One region of the Streptomyces sp. NBC_00354 genome, then DNA from elsewhere that is predicted to be linked to it. Evidence: predicted binding sites of a transcription regulator. Region 1 holds the regulator's gene; the other holds the start of a gene.
What was found. The regulator HspR, encoded in region 1, represses chaperone genes until heat shock. The targets are predictions, from matches to a motif close to TTGAGNNNNNNNNNCTCAA.
Positions count from the first base shown of each region.

Region 2: lon (endopeptidase La) is a predicted target of HspR. The motif match lies at 4,979-4,997, and genes of this name have one in related genera.

Region 1 covers NZ_CP107983.1:4,066,686-4,072,912, forward strand. The annotation lists gene clpB (ATP-dependent chaperone ClpB) at 1-2,488, opposite strand, end outside; gene OHT74_RS18345 (pyridoxamine 5'-phosphate oxidase family protein) at 2,633-3,046, shown strand; gene OHT74_RS18350 (hypothetical protein) at 3,189-3,503, opposite strand; gene OHT74_RS18355 (hypothetical protein) at 3,500-3,727, opposite strand; gene OHT74_RS18360 (helix-turn-helix transcriptional regulator) at 3,830-4,843, shown strand; gene OHT74_RS18365 (heat shock protein transcriptional repressor HspR) at 4,941-5,411, opposite strand; gene dnaJ (molecular chaperone DnaJ) at 5,413-6,227, opposite strand, start outside.
Region 2 covers NZ_CP107983.1:2,962,915-2,969,141, forward strand. The annotation lists gene OHT74_RS12965 (nitrate- and nitrite sensing domain-containing protein) at 1-793, opposite strand, end outside; gene OHT74_RS12970 (protein phosphatase 2C domain-containing protein) at 1,194-1,967, shown strand; gene OHT74_RS12975 (MarR family winged helix-turn-helix transcriptional regulator) at 1,994-2,446, opposite strand; gene lon (endopeptidase La) at 2,560-4,956, opposite strand; gene OHT74_RS12985 (DUF4097 family beta strand repeat-containing protein) at 5,092-5,844, opposite strand; gene OHT74_RS12990 (DinB family protein) at 5,930-6,227, opposite strand, start outside.

The sequences.
Region 1 (6,227 bases):
TCTGGATCAGGCGGCGCAGCGGGCGGGCGCCGTACGCCGGGTCGTTGCCCTTGTCCGCCAGCCAGGCCAGGGCGTCGGGGGTGACGTCCAGGGTCAGGCGGCGCTCCGCCAGGCGCTTGGCGAGGCTGCCGATCTGGAGCTCGGCGATCCTCGCCAGCTCCTGCTCGTTCAGCGCGGAGAAGACCACCAGGTCGTCGAGGCGGTTGAGGAATTCCGGCTTGAAGGAGGCCCGGACCACTTCCAGGACCCGGTCGCGCTTCTCCTCCGCCGAGCTCACCGGATCCATCAGGAACTGGCTGCCCAGGTTCGAGGTCAGGATCAGGATCGTGTTGCGGAAGTCCACCGTGCGGCCCTGGCCGTCCGTGAGGCGCCCGTCGTCCAGGACCTGGAGCAGGATGTCGAAGACCTCGGGGTGGGCCTTCTCGACCTCGTCCAGGAGCACCACGGAGTACGGGCGGCGGCGTACGGCCTCGGTGAGCTGGCCGCCCTCCTCGTAGCCGACGTACCCGGGCGGGGCGCCGACCAGGCGGGCCACGCTGTGCTTCTCGGAGTACTCCGACATGTCGATGCGGACCATGGCCCGCTCGTCGTCGAAGAGGAAGTCCGCGAGGGCCTTGGCCAGCTCCGTCTTGCCCACGCCCGTCGGGCCCAGGAAGAGGAACGAGCCGGTCGGGCGGTCCGGGTCCGCGATCCCGGCCCGGGTGCGGCGTACGGCGTCCGAGACGGCCCGTACGGCCTCGCCCTGGCCGATCAGGCGGCGGCCCAGCTCGTCCTCCATGCGCAGCAGCTTCTGCGTCTCCCCTTCGAGGAGACGGCCCGCCGGGATGCCCGTCCAGGCGCCGACCACGTCCGCGATGTCGTCGGGGCCGACCTCGTCCTTGACCATGGTGCCCTTTGAGGTTCCGGTCTTGGAGGCTTCTTCCTCCTCCTCGGTGGCCTCGGCCAGCTCGCGCTCCAGCGTCGGGATCTCCCCGTAGAGCAGCTTGGAGGCGGTGTCGAAGTCGCCGTCGCGCTGTGCGCGCTCGGCCTGGCCGCGCAGGTCGTCCAAACGCTCCTTCAGCTCGCCGACGCGGTTGAGGGACTGCTTCTCCTTCTCCCAGCGGGCGGTCAGGCCCCGCAGGTCCTCCTCCCGGTCCGCCAGGTCCTTGCGGATCTTCTCCAGGCGCTCGATCGAGGCCGGGTCGGACTCGTTCTTCAGCGCCAGCTCCTCCATCCGCAGGCGGTCGACCGAGCGCTGCAGCTCGTCGATCTCCAGCGGCGAGGAGTCGATCTCCATGCGGAGGCGGGACGCGGCCTCGTCGACCAGGTCGATGGCCTTGTCGGGGAGGAAGCGGGAGGTGATGTACCGGTCGGAGAGGGTCGCGGCGGCCACCAGCGCGCTGTCGTTGATGACGACCTTGTGGTGCGCCTCGTAGCGCCCCTTGAGCCCGCGCAGGATCGCGATGGTGTCCTCGACGGACGGCTCGGCGACCAGCACCTGCTGGAAGCGCCGCTCCAGCGCCGGGTCCTTCTCGATCCGCTCGCGGTACTCGTCGAGCGTGGTCGCGCCGACCATCCGCAGCTCGCCGCGGGCCAGCATGGGCTTGAGCATGTTGCCCGCGTCCATGGCCGAATCGCCGCCGGCGCCCGCGCCGACGACGGTGTGCAGCTCGTCGATGAAGGTGATGATCTGGCCGTCGCTGGACTTGATCTCTGCGAGGACCGTCTTCAGCCGCTCCTCGAACTCGCCGCGGTACTTCGCGCCCGCGACCATCGCGCCCAGGTCGAGGGAGACCAGCCGCTTGTTCTTGAGGGACTCGGGGACGTCGCCCTTCACGATGCGCTGCGCGAGGCCCTCGACGACGGCCGTCTTGCCGACGCCGGGCTCGCCGATGAGCACCGGGTTGTTCTTCGTACGGCGCGACAGGACCTGGACGACGCGCCGGATCTCCTGGTCGCGGCCGATGACGGGGTCGAGCTTGCCCTCACGCGCGGCCGCCGTGAAGTCCGTGCCGAACTTCTCGAGGGCCTTGTACTGGCCCTCGGGATCGGGGGTGGTCACCCGCCGTCCTCCTCGTGCGTTCTCGAAGGCGTCCAGCAGCTTCTTCGCCGTCGCGCCCTGGGTGGAAAGGACCTCACCGGCCGCGCCGCCCTTGGCGGCGATCGCGATGAGGAGGTGTTCGGTGGAGAGGTACTCGTCGCCGAGCTTCCCGGCCTGCTGGTCGGCCTCGGCGAGTACGGCGAGCAGCTCGCGGGTGGGCTGCGGGGGCGCGACCGTGGAGCCGGTGACGCTGGGCAGGGCCGCCAGCAGCCGCTCGGCGCCGTTCCGGACCGCCGCCTGGTCGGCCTCGGTGGCCGCGAGGAGGTCGGTGATGTTCTCGTTGTCCTCGCCGGCGAGCAGGGCCAGCAGCAGGTGCGCCGGGGTCAGATCCGCGTGGCCGTCCTTCACGGCCCGGCTGGTGGCCGCGTTCAGGGCGTCCCGGCTCTTGTTGGTCAGCTCGGCATCCACGTGCGACTTCTCCTCTCAGACAGGTCAGACACAGGCTTTGGGTCTCTCGCTCTTCGAGTCTCGCTCTTTGACTATGGCAGCGTGCGCAAAGTTGAGTCTATTCCACTCAAGGGCAGTATCGGCGCCCTCCCGTACCCTCGGGCCATGGCTCTTGACGTACTCAACCCGACGCCCGAGTACCTCGCCTTCTGGCGGGAGCGGCACGTCTGCACGCTGACCACACCGCGCCCCGACGGGACCCCGCACGTGGTGCCGGTGGGCGTCACGTACGACCCGGAGGCCGGCCTGGCCCGGGTGATCAGCAACAAGAACAGCAAGAAGATCCGCAACGTGCTGGCGGCCCAGGGGACGGAGCAGGGCCCGGCCCGGGTGGCGGTGTGCCAGATGGCAGGACGCCGCTGGGCGACTCTGGAGGGGCACGCGGTGATCCGTACGGACGAGGCCTCGGTCGCCGAGGCGGTGGCGCGCTACGCGGAGCGCTACGGGCGGACGCCCTCGCCCAACCCGGACCGGGTCGTCATGGAGATCGCCCTCGACCGGGCGATGGGCCGCGCCTGAACCGAAAACAGTTCAGCTTTCACCTTGTCCGGTTCAGGGACTGGACGCGGACATCACAACGGCGCCATCGTGGTCAGGTCCACGATGGCGCCGTTGTGTGGGGGAAGCACCTGGAGCGATCTGCAACGACGGGGGAATCGCTTCAGGCACTGCGGGGGGTGGCGGTGGTGATATCGGGTTCGAAGAGCTGGTGGTCGCGCTGATCAAGGTTGACGAAGACCATTCCGTAGCGCACCTCGCAGCGGACGGGCTGCGGCGCGCCGCGGGGGCGGCGCAGGCACCGGTACGCCCGGACGTCCTCGTCCTCCTCGCGCGTGATGACGATGGGCTGTCCGAACAGGGTGACCATCAACGAGTCGCCGGCGTGGGGGATGGCCGTGGCGAGGTCGATGAACTGCCAGCCGGAGCGGTAGGCAGAGGCCATTTCGCGACGGAATCCGCGGTCGTCGGGGGTCATACCGCGGTCTCCCCGGCAAGGGTGCCGGCATCGGCGTCGACGGGGGCCGAGCGCCATCCGCTGTCCATCGGTGCCGCGCGCCATCCGCTGTCCTCGAGCGGTGCCGCCCGCAGGCCTGCGGCACCCCCTTCGGCGCCCCCCAGGGTGACCCCCGCAAGTCCCAGACCGGCCACAGCCGAGAAGATGACGGTGGCAAGCGCCGAGCGAAGCATTCTCTTGTTCATGGTCGGCTTCGTCCTCACTTGATGAAATCCTCTCCCCCGCCTGTCAGACGATGGCTCATTCAGGCACATCACTGCCACAGGGACGATGCATCATGTTCTTGCATGTTCAGGACCCTGGGGGGTGGAGATTTGACCATAAACAGAACAAAAGCGACACATCCCCACTCGGTCACGGAGCTGTGCAGCGAGGGGGCACGGCTCTACACGAGCGCGCTGCGGACCGGACGTATCGCACGTGGGGACGTCAAAACGGCACCTTGCCTGCTCGATCTGGCGTTGTTGCAGCCAGACCCTGATGACGCCAATTCGCTCCGTCCGGTTCCACCGGCGGTGGCACTCGCACAGCGGCTGCATCCGATCGAACGGGAAATCCGCGACAGACGCCGGGATTCTCTCGAACTGTCCGAGGCTTTCGAGCCGTTTCTCGCCATCAGTGCGCAGAATCCGGCAAGCACCCACGCCATCACCGTGCTCGAAGGCTTCGACCCCATCAACGCGGCCCTCAACCTCGCCACCGCCGAGTGCCACACCGAGATGCTCACCATCCAGCCCGGCGGCGCCCGCCCCAGCCTCGAGCTCACGGAGGCCCTGGAGCGCGACCAGCCGCTGACCGACCGCGGTGTCCGGATCCGGACCCTCTACCAGCACACCGTCCGGCACAGCCGCGGCACGCTCGCGTACGTCGACCTCCTCAAGGCGGGCAAGGTCGAGGTGCGCACGCTGGAGGAGCTCTTCGAGCGCCTCATCATCTTCGACCGGACCGTCGCCTTCATCCCGGCCAGCGACGACCGCCAGGTCGCCCTGGAGCTGCGCCACCCGGGCCTGGTCGACTACCTCATCAAGGTGTTCGAGCAGCTGTGGCACCGCGCTGTGCCCCTCCAGGAGGAAGTCACGTACCAGCACACCCGCGGCGGCATCTCGGGCGTGCAGCGCACCATCGCGCAGCTCCTCATCGAGGGCCACGTGGACGAGGCCATCGCCCGCCGGCTGGGCATGAACGTACGGACCTGCCGCGCGCACATCGCGAAGCTCGCCAGCACCCTCGGCAGCGGCAGCCGCGCCCAACTCGGCTTCCTCATCGCCCGCTCCGGGATCCTCGAGGACGAGGGCGACTGAAACGCACCGGAACGCGCCAGGCCCCGCCCGGGGATCCCGGGCGGGGCCTGTGCGTGCATGCAGGGCTTGCGCGTCGTGCAGCCGGAGGAAGCCGAGGTCAGTCGCTCTGGCGCTTCGGCGCGGGGCGCCAGACGACCAGGGCGTTGCCCGGTACCGGCGGCTGGTACTTGACCAGATCTCGCCGGTACGAGGCGTGCACCTGGGCCTCGCGCTGCTGGAGCACGGCCGCCGCGCCGTCCACCGCCGCCGCGAGCTCGGCCACGCGCTGCTGGAGCGCGGCGACCTGGTTCTCCAGCTCGATGATCCGCTTGATGCCGGCCAGGTTGATGCCCTCGTCCTGGGACAGCGCCTGCACCGTGCGGAGCAGTTCGATGTCGCGGGCCGAGTAGCGCCGGCCGCGGCCAGCCGTCCGGTCCGGAGAGACCAGGCCGAGACGGTCGTACTGGCGCAGGGTCTGCGGATGCAGGCCCGAGAGCTGGGCGGCCACCGAGATCACGTAGACCGGGGTCTCGTCGGTCAGTTCGTACGCCCCGTTGCCGAACCGGGGCGGTCGTCGGCGGCCGTCCATGTCATGCTCCCTTCGCGGACTCGAACAGCACGGCGCGCGGGTCCTCCGACTCCGTCGCGTCGCGGTACATCTCCAGCGCCTCGCGGGCCTTGTCCGACAGCGAGGCCGGAACAGCGACCTCCACCGTCACCAGCAGGTCCCCGCGGCTGCCGTCCTTGCGGACCGCTCCCTTGCCGCGGGCCCGCATCGTGCGGCCGCTGGGGGTGCCCGGCGGGAGCTTCAGCGTCACCGAGGGGCCGTTCAAGGTCGGGACCTTGATGTCGGCGCCCAGGGCGGCCTCGGCGATCGTCACCGGGACGGTGACCGTCAGGTTGTCGTCCTTGCGGCCGAACACCGGGTGGCTGTCCACGTGGACGACCACGTAGAGGTCGCCGGCGGGACCGCCGCGCTCGCCCGGAGCGCCCTTGCCGCGCAACCGGATCCGCTGGCTGTCGGAGACGCCCGCCGGGATCCGGACCTGCATGGTGCGGGAGGACTTGGCCCGCCCGCTGCCCTTGCAGACGTCGCAGGGGGTCTCCGCGATCAGGCCGCGGCCCTTGCAGTCGGCGCACGGGTCGGTCAGCGAGAAGCCACCGCCGCTGCCCCGCGAGACCTGGCCGGTGCCGACGCAGGTCGGGCACACGCGCGGCGTGCCGTTCTTGTCGCCGGTGCCCGAACAGGCCTTGCAGGGCGCCTGGGAGGACATCCGGAGCGGGACCGTGGCCCCGTCCACCGCCTCCGTGAAGGAGAGGGTGACCTCCGACTCGATGTCCTGGCCGCGGCGCGGCTGGACACGCGTACCGGGGCCCGCGCCGCCGCGGTTGAACAGTCCGCCGA
Region 2 (6,227 bases), 1.1 Mb from region 1:
CGGCCGTCTTGACCTCGGGGCCGGTGACGGTGGCGGCGAGGGTCTGGCGTACGTCGGGCCGCGCGACCCGGTTGAAGTCGTCGAGGGCGGCCTGCTCCCGTACGCGGGCCCGCTGGGCGGCGGTGGTCAGTTCGTCCACGACCGCGGAGTTCGGGGGCTGCTCGCCGCGGGGGACGGCCAGCGCGGCGAGCAGCAGTCCACGGGTGGCCGAGGCCTGTTCCACGGCCTGGTCGAGGGGGGCCAGCGGGCGGTTGGTGGCGAGGGCGGCGCCGGCCCGCGGCGGGGTCAGCTCGGCGAGCCGGTCGCCCGGGGCGAGCAGTTCCGCGATGACGCCCGCGTAGGCCTGGTGGGCGGCGAGGGCGCTGCCCTTGCCGTCGACGGCCTCGCTGCGGACTGCCTGGACGCGGCCGAGGGCGAGGGCGAGCGGCTCGTCGGCCTCGTTCCGGACCTCGGCGAGCTGGCGGTCGGTGAGCGCGGTGCGCTCCTGGACGGGGCCCTTCGCCTGTGCGCCGGGGCGGCTCTTGGCCACGTACTCGACGACGGCGTCGCGCTCGTCGGCGAGGAGGTGCGCGAGGGTGAGGGTCTGCTGGGTCTGCTCGGCGAGCGTGACCAGCTGCTGGGAGTCGTTCAGCTCCCGTGTCGCGGAGACCACGGCTGGGGTGCCGGCCGCGAGGACGGTGAGGCCGGCGACGGCGACGCCGAGGACGAGCCTGCTGCGCACGCGGACGCGGCGTCCGGCGGGGGCGGGTCCGTCGATGGCGGTGCCGTTCTTCCGAGACCGCTTCTTCTGCACCGGTGCTCGCAATCCTGTACGTGTGCTCGTGCTCGTCTACTCGTGTGGCCGAGGTAACGGCCGGTCAACAAGTAAACGCCCCCTGCCTCCTCGTACCGCCTCAGACCTTTGCAGCGTGTTGGCGAGAGAGCCTGACATCGACCACCCGGCCACTCGAACGAGTGAACATCACGGATGAGTTGGCAACCAACTCGGCGGGGCGCCGCCAGAGGGCCGTCATGGGCTGGTGGTTGAAAGATCGATGGGGGCTTTGGCAATATGCCCGCCCACATCCCGCCGGGGGGCCGTGGAGCGCCTGGGACGACGGGCGGGTGGCGGCAGTCCCGCCGGCTCTGCATTGGTACGGACTTTTCGGCGCATCGCGGCCACCGGGCCCATACGGGGCGGGCAGAATGTCCGCATGCGCATCGACCTCGCCTCGGCCCCCGGCAACCCGGAACGCCCCAATGAGGACTGGCTATCGGCGGCGATACCCGCCGCGGGCGGCGGAGTCCTGGTCGCCCTGGACGGGGTCACCCCGCCGAGCGGCGAGGTGGGGTGTACGCACGGCGTGCCCTGGTTCGCGGCCCGGCTCGGGGGCCGATTGACCGAACTGTCCGGATCGCGGCGTGACATGCCGCTGGACGGGATCCTGGCGCAGGCGATCCGCGACACCGCCGACGCACACCGCGACACCTGTGACCTTTCTCACGTACGGACCCCGCAGGCGACCGTGGTGATGGCGCGCTGGGACGAGGCGTCCGTGGAGCACCTCGTGCTCTCGGATTCCGTACTGCTCCTCGAGGCGCCCGGGGGCGAGGTGACGCCGGTGCTCGACGACCGGCTGGACCGGATCCCGCGCGAGCTGCTGCGCACGCAGACCTCGGCGGACGCGCTGCGCAATGCGGAGGGCGGCTTCTTCACGGCGGCCGCGGACCCGGCGGTGGCCGCCCGCGCGGTGACGGGCCGGACCCCGCGCGAGCGGGTGCGGGCGCTGGCGGCGCTCACGGACGGGGCGAGCCGCTGGACGGACACGTTCCGGGAGGGCGACTGGGCGCAGTGCCTGGAGGTGCTCCGGAAGGAGGGCGCGGAGGGCCTGATCGGCCGGGTTCGCACCCTGGAATCCGACCCGTCCCGCCCCCTCGCCCGCGGCAAACGCCACGACGACGCCTCGGCTGCGTACGCGGAGCTGTAGCTGCTGCTGCTTCAGCCCGCGGGAGGCTACTCCGCGCCCTGGTTCAACTGGTTGAGAAGCCGCGCCAGTTCCGCGACCTCCCCCCGGTCCCAGTCGGCAAGCTTGCGCATGTACTGCTCGCGCCGGGCCCCCCGCACCCGCAGGAACCGCTCCCGCCCCTCGTCCGTGAGCCCGACCAGGAACGCCCGGCCATCCGCCGGGTCCGGTTCCCGCGCCACCAGCCCCAGCACCTCCAGCGCTCGCAGCTGCCGGCTCATGGTGGCCTTGCCGACCCCGAAGTACGCGGCGAGCTCGGTGGCCCGCTGGCGGCCCGCGGCCTCCAGCCGGACGAGCAGCCCGTACGCGGCGGGCTCCAGCTCGGGGTGCAGGGCGCGCGCCATCTCCCCGGAGGAGGCCCTGGCGCGCCGGAGGAAGACGGACAGCTCCCGCTCCAGCGCAAGGAACTCCTGGTCTTCACTACCGTGCACGTCCGCTCCCATCGGTGGTGTCCTGAGGCACCAGTATTTCGCAGCGGGTACGGCGACGGCCCGGGACCCCGCCGTAGAGGGGGCCCGGGCCGTACACACGCGCACCAGGCGGTACCGGGCCGGGATCAGGCGGCCGCGGTGACCACGGCCTCCGCCTGACTGAGCGCCAGTTCCAGGACCTGGCGTACGTCCGTCACCGGGTGCACCTCCAGCCCCTCCAGCACCTCGGACGGGACGTCGTCCAGGTCTGCCTCGTTCCGCTTCGGGATGATCACGGTGGTCAGGCCCGCCCGGTGCGCGGCGAGCAGCTTCTGCTTGACCCCGCCGATCGGCAGGACGCGCCCGGTCAGCGAGACCTCGCCGGTCATGGCCACGTCGGTCCGGACCTGCCGGCCCGACAGCAGCGAGGCCAGCGCCGTCGTCATCGTGATGCCCGCGCTCGGCCCGTCCTTCGGGACCGCGCCGGCCGGGAAGTGGATGTGCACGCCCCGGTCCTTCAGGTCGGCGACCGGGAGCTCGAGCTCCGCGCCGTGCGAGCGCAGGAAGCTGAGCGCGATCTGCGCGGACTCCTTCATCACGTCGCCGAGCTGCCCGGTCAGGGTGAGCCCGGCCGCCCCCGTCTCGGGATCGGCCAGCGATGCCTCGACGAACAGGACGTCGCCGCCCGCGCCGGTCACCGCGAGCCCGGTGGCCACGCCGGGGACGGCGGTGCGCCGCTCGGCGGGGTCCTGAGCGGACTCCGGGACGTGGTGCGGGCGCCCGATGAGCCCCCGCAGGTCGTCGGCGCCGACGCGCAGCGGCAACTCCCGCTCCCCCAGCTCGTGCTGGGAGGCCACCTTGCGCAGCAGCCGAGCGATGGACCGCTCCAGGGTGCGCACGCCGGCCTCGCGGGTGTACTCGCCGGCCAGCCTGCGCAGCGCGTCCTCCTCCAGGACGACTTCCTCGGCGCCGAGACCGGCCCGCTCCAGCTGGCGCGGCAGCAGGTGGTCGCGGGCGATGACGACCTTCTCGTCCTCGGTGTAGCCGTCGAGCCGGACGAGCTCCATGCGGTCGGCGAGCGCCTCGGGGATGGCTTCCAGGACGTTGGCGGTGGCCAGGAAGACGACGTCGCTCAGGTCCAGCTCGACCTCCAGGTAGTGGTCCCGGAAGGTGTGGTTCTGGGCGGGGTCGAGCACCTCCAGCAGTGCGGCCGCCGGGTCCCCGCGGAAGTCCGACCCAACCTTGTCGATCTCGTCGAGCAGGACGACCGGGTTCATGGACCCGGCTTCCTTGATGGCCCGTACGATCCGGCCGGGCAGCGCGCCGACGTACGTACGCCGGTGGCCGCGGATCTCGGCCTCGTCGCGGACACCGCCGAGGGCGACACGCACGAACTTGCGCCCCATGGCGTGCGCGACGGACTCCCCGAGGGAGGTCTTGCCGACGCCGGGCGGCCCGACGAGCGCCAGTACGGCGCCGCCCCGCCGACCGCCGATGACGCCCATGCCGCGCTCGGAACGCCGCTTGCGCACGGCGAGGTACTCGGTGATGCGGTCCTTCACATCGCTCAGCCCGGCGTGCTCGGCGTCGAGGACGGCCCGGGCCCCGCGGATGTCGTACTCGTCCTCGGTGCGCTCGTTCCAGGGCAGTTCCAGCACGGTGTCCAGCCAGGTGCGGATCCAGGAGCCCTCCGGGGACTGGTCGCTGGACCGCTCCAGCTTGTCGACCTCCTTGAGCGCGGCCTCCCGTACGTTCTCGGGGAGGTCGGCGCCCTCGACGCGGGCCCGGTAGTCGTCGGACTCCTCGCCGTCCTTCTCCCCGTTGATCTCGCGCAGTTCCTTGCGTACGGCTTCCAGCTGGCGGCGCAGCAGGAACTCGCGCTGCTGCTTCTCGACGCCGTCCTGGACGTCCTTGGCGATGGACTCGGCGACGTCCTGCTCGGCGAGGTGGTCGCGGAGCCAGGAGATGGCCAGCTTGAGGCGTGCCACGGGGTCGGCGGTCTCGAGCAGCTCGACCTTCTGGGCCACGGTCAGGAACGGCGAGTACCCGGAGTTGTCGGCGAGCGCGGACACCCCTTCGATCTGCTGGACCCGGTCCACGACCTGCCAGGCCCCGCGCTTCTTGAGCCAGCTGGTGGCGAGCGCCTTGTACTCCTTGACGAGCTCGGTCACCGACCCCGGCAGCGGATCGGCCAGTCTCTCGTCGACGCTCTCCCCCTCGACCCAGAGCGCCGCCCCGGGCCCGGTGGTCCCGGCCCCGATCCTGACGCGGCCGACACCGCGGATGAGCGCCCCGGGATCCCCGTCGGAGAGCCGTCCCACCTGCTCGACGGTCCCGAGCACACCGGTGCCGGCGTACTTCCCGTCGACCCGCGGCACGAGCAGCACCCGGGGCTTCCCGCTCCGGACCGCCGCCTGGGCAGCCTCGACGGCCCCCCGTACCTCGGCATCGGACAGGTCCAGCGGAACGACCATCCCAGGCAGCACGACCTCGTCGTCAAGCGGCAGCACGGGCAGGGTGAGCGTTACGGACGTCGAAGCCATGATCTTCCCTCCGGCAGTGAAGTTGAGCTATGCCGACTCAATGCATGTGCGCCCCCCAATGTTCCCCAACCCCCGTTCGCCCCGGGCGAACACGGATTCCGCCGGCGGCTGCGCCTGGAAGACCCGTAGCGGCGGTCAGCCCGCCGGGGCGATGAGGATGTCGCCCGAGGTGGTGTGGACCGAGAGGTGGGACGGGGCCTTCGGAGTGGTGGGGAGGGTGTCCTGGTTGCCCGACGTGGTGGCCGTCGTGATCTCGTACGGGGCCTGCGGGACCGTCAGCGTGACGTCGCCCGAGCTGGTTTCCGCCGTCGCCGAGGTCGGCGGCTTCGTGAACACGAGCCGGGCGTCGCCCGAGGAGGCGCGGACATCCGCAGTCGGGCCGGCCAGGCCGGTGGCGGTGACCGACCCCGACGACGTACGGACCTTCAGCGGACCGGCGATGCCCTCGGCCTTCACGTCGCCGGAGGAAGAGACGAGGTCGGCCGCCGCCACACCGGCCACCGTGACGTTGCCGCTGCTGCTCTCCAGCTTGACCGTGGCCGAGGCGGGGACCTCCAGGCGGTAGTCGATGTAGCAGGTGTCGGAGCAGCCGTCCGTGAACGTGAGGACGCCTCCCGAGACCCGCTGGGCCGGCTTCGGTGCCGCGTCGCCCCGGTAGTGGACCGTCCGGTGGATCGCGACCCCCGGGCCGGCGGCGGGGGTCACCTCGATGGAGCCGCGCCGTGCGTCCTTCACCTCGACCGCCGTGACGGCCTCGGCGACCGTCGCGTCGGCGTTCGCCGTCTTCTGCTCGGTGTCCTCGAAGGTGCAGCCGGAGAGCAGCAGTCCGGCGGCGAGGGCGACAACCACCGCCTGGCTGAAGCGGAATGACGTGATGTGGGAAGGCATGCGCATTACTCTGGTGCGCCGCCGGGCGTCTGCCGATGGGGGCCGTACCCGGCCTCGGGGTGGGGTTATCCCCCGCCGGCCGGGCTCAGATGCCGATCGCTCCGTCGATCCGCTCGCGCAGCAGGTCCGCGTGGCCGTTGTGGCGGGCGTACTCCTCGATCATGTGGATCAGCACCCAGCGCAGCGACACCTTTCCCCGCCACGCCTCGTCCTCGCCCTCCACGTCCAGGTCGGGCGCGGCGGCCGTGAACGACTCCGCGAACGCCACCTCGTCCCGCCAGGCCTCCCAAGCCGCCGCGACGGCGGCCGGGCCGGAGCCGGCCCCGTCGAAGTCGCCGTCCGGGTCCGCCGCCGACGAGAACAGGGCCGGCGCCTCCTGCCCG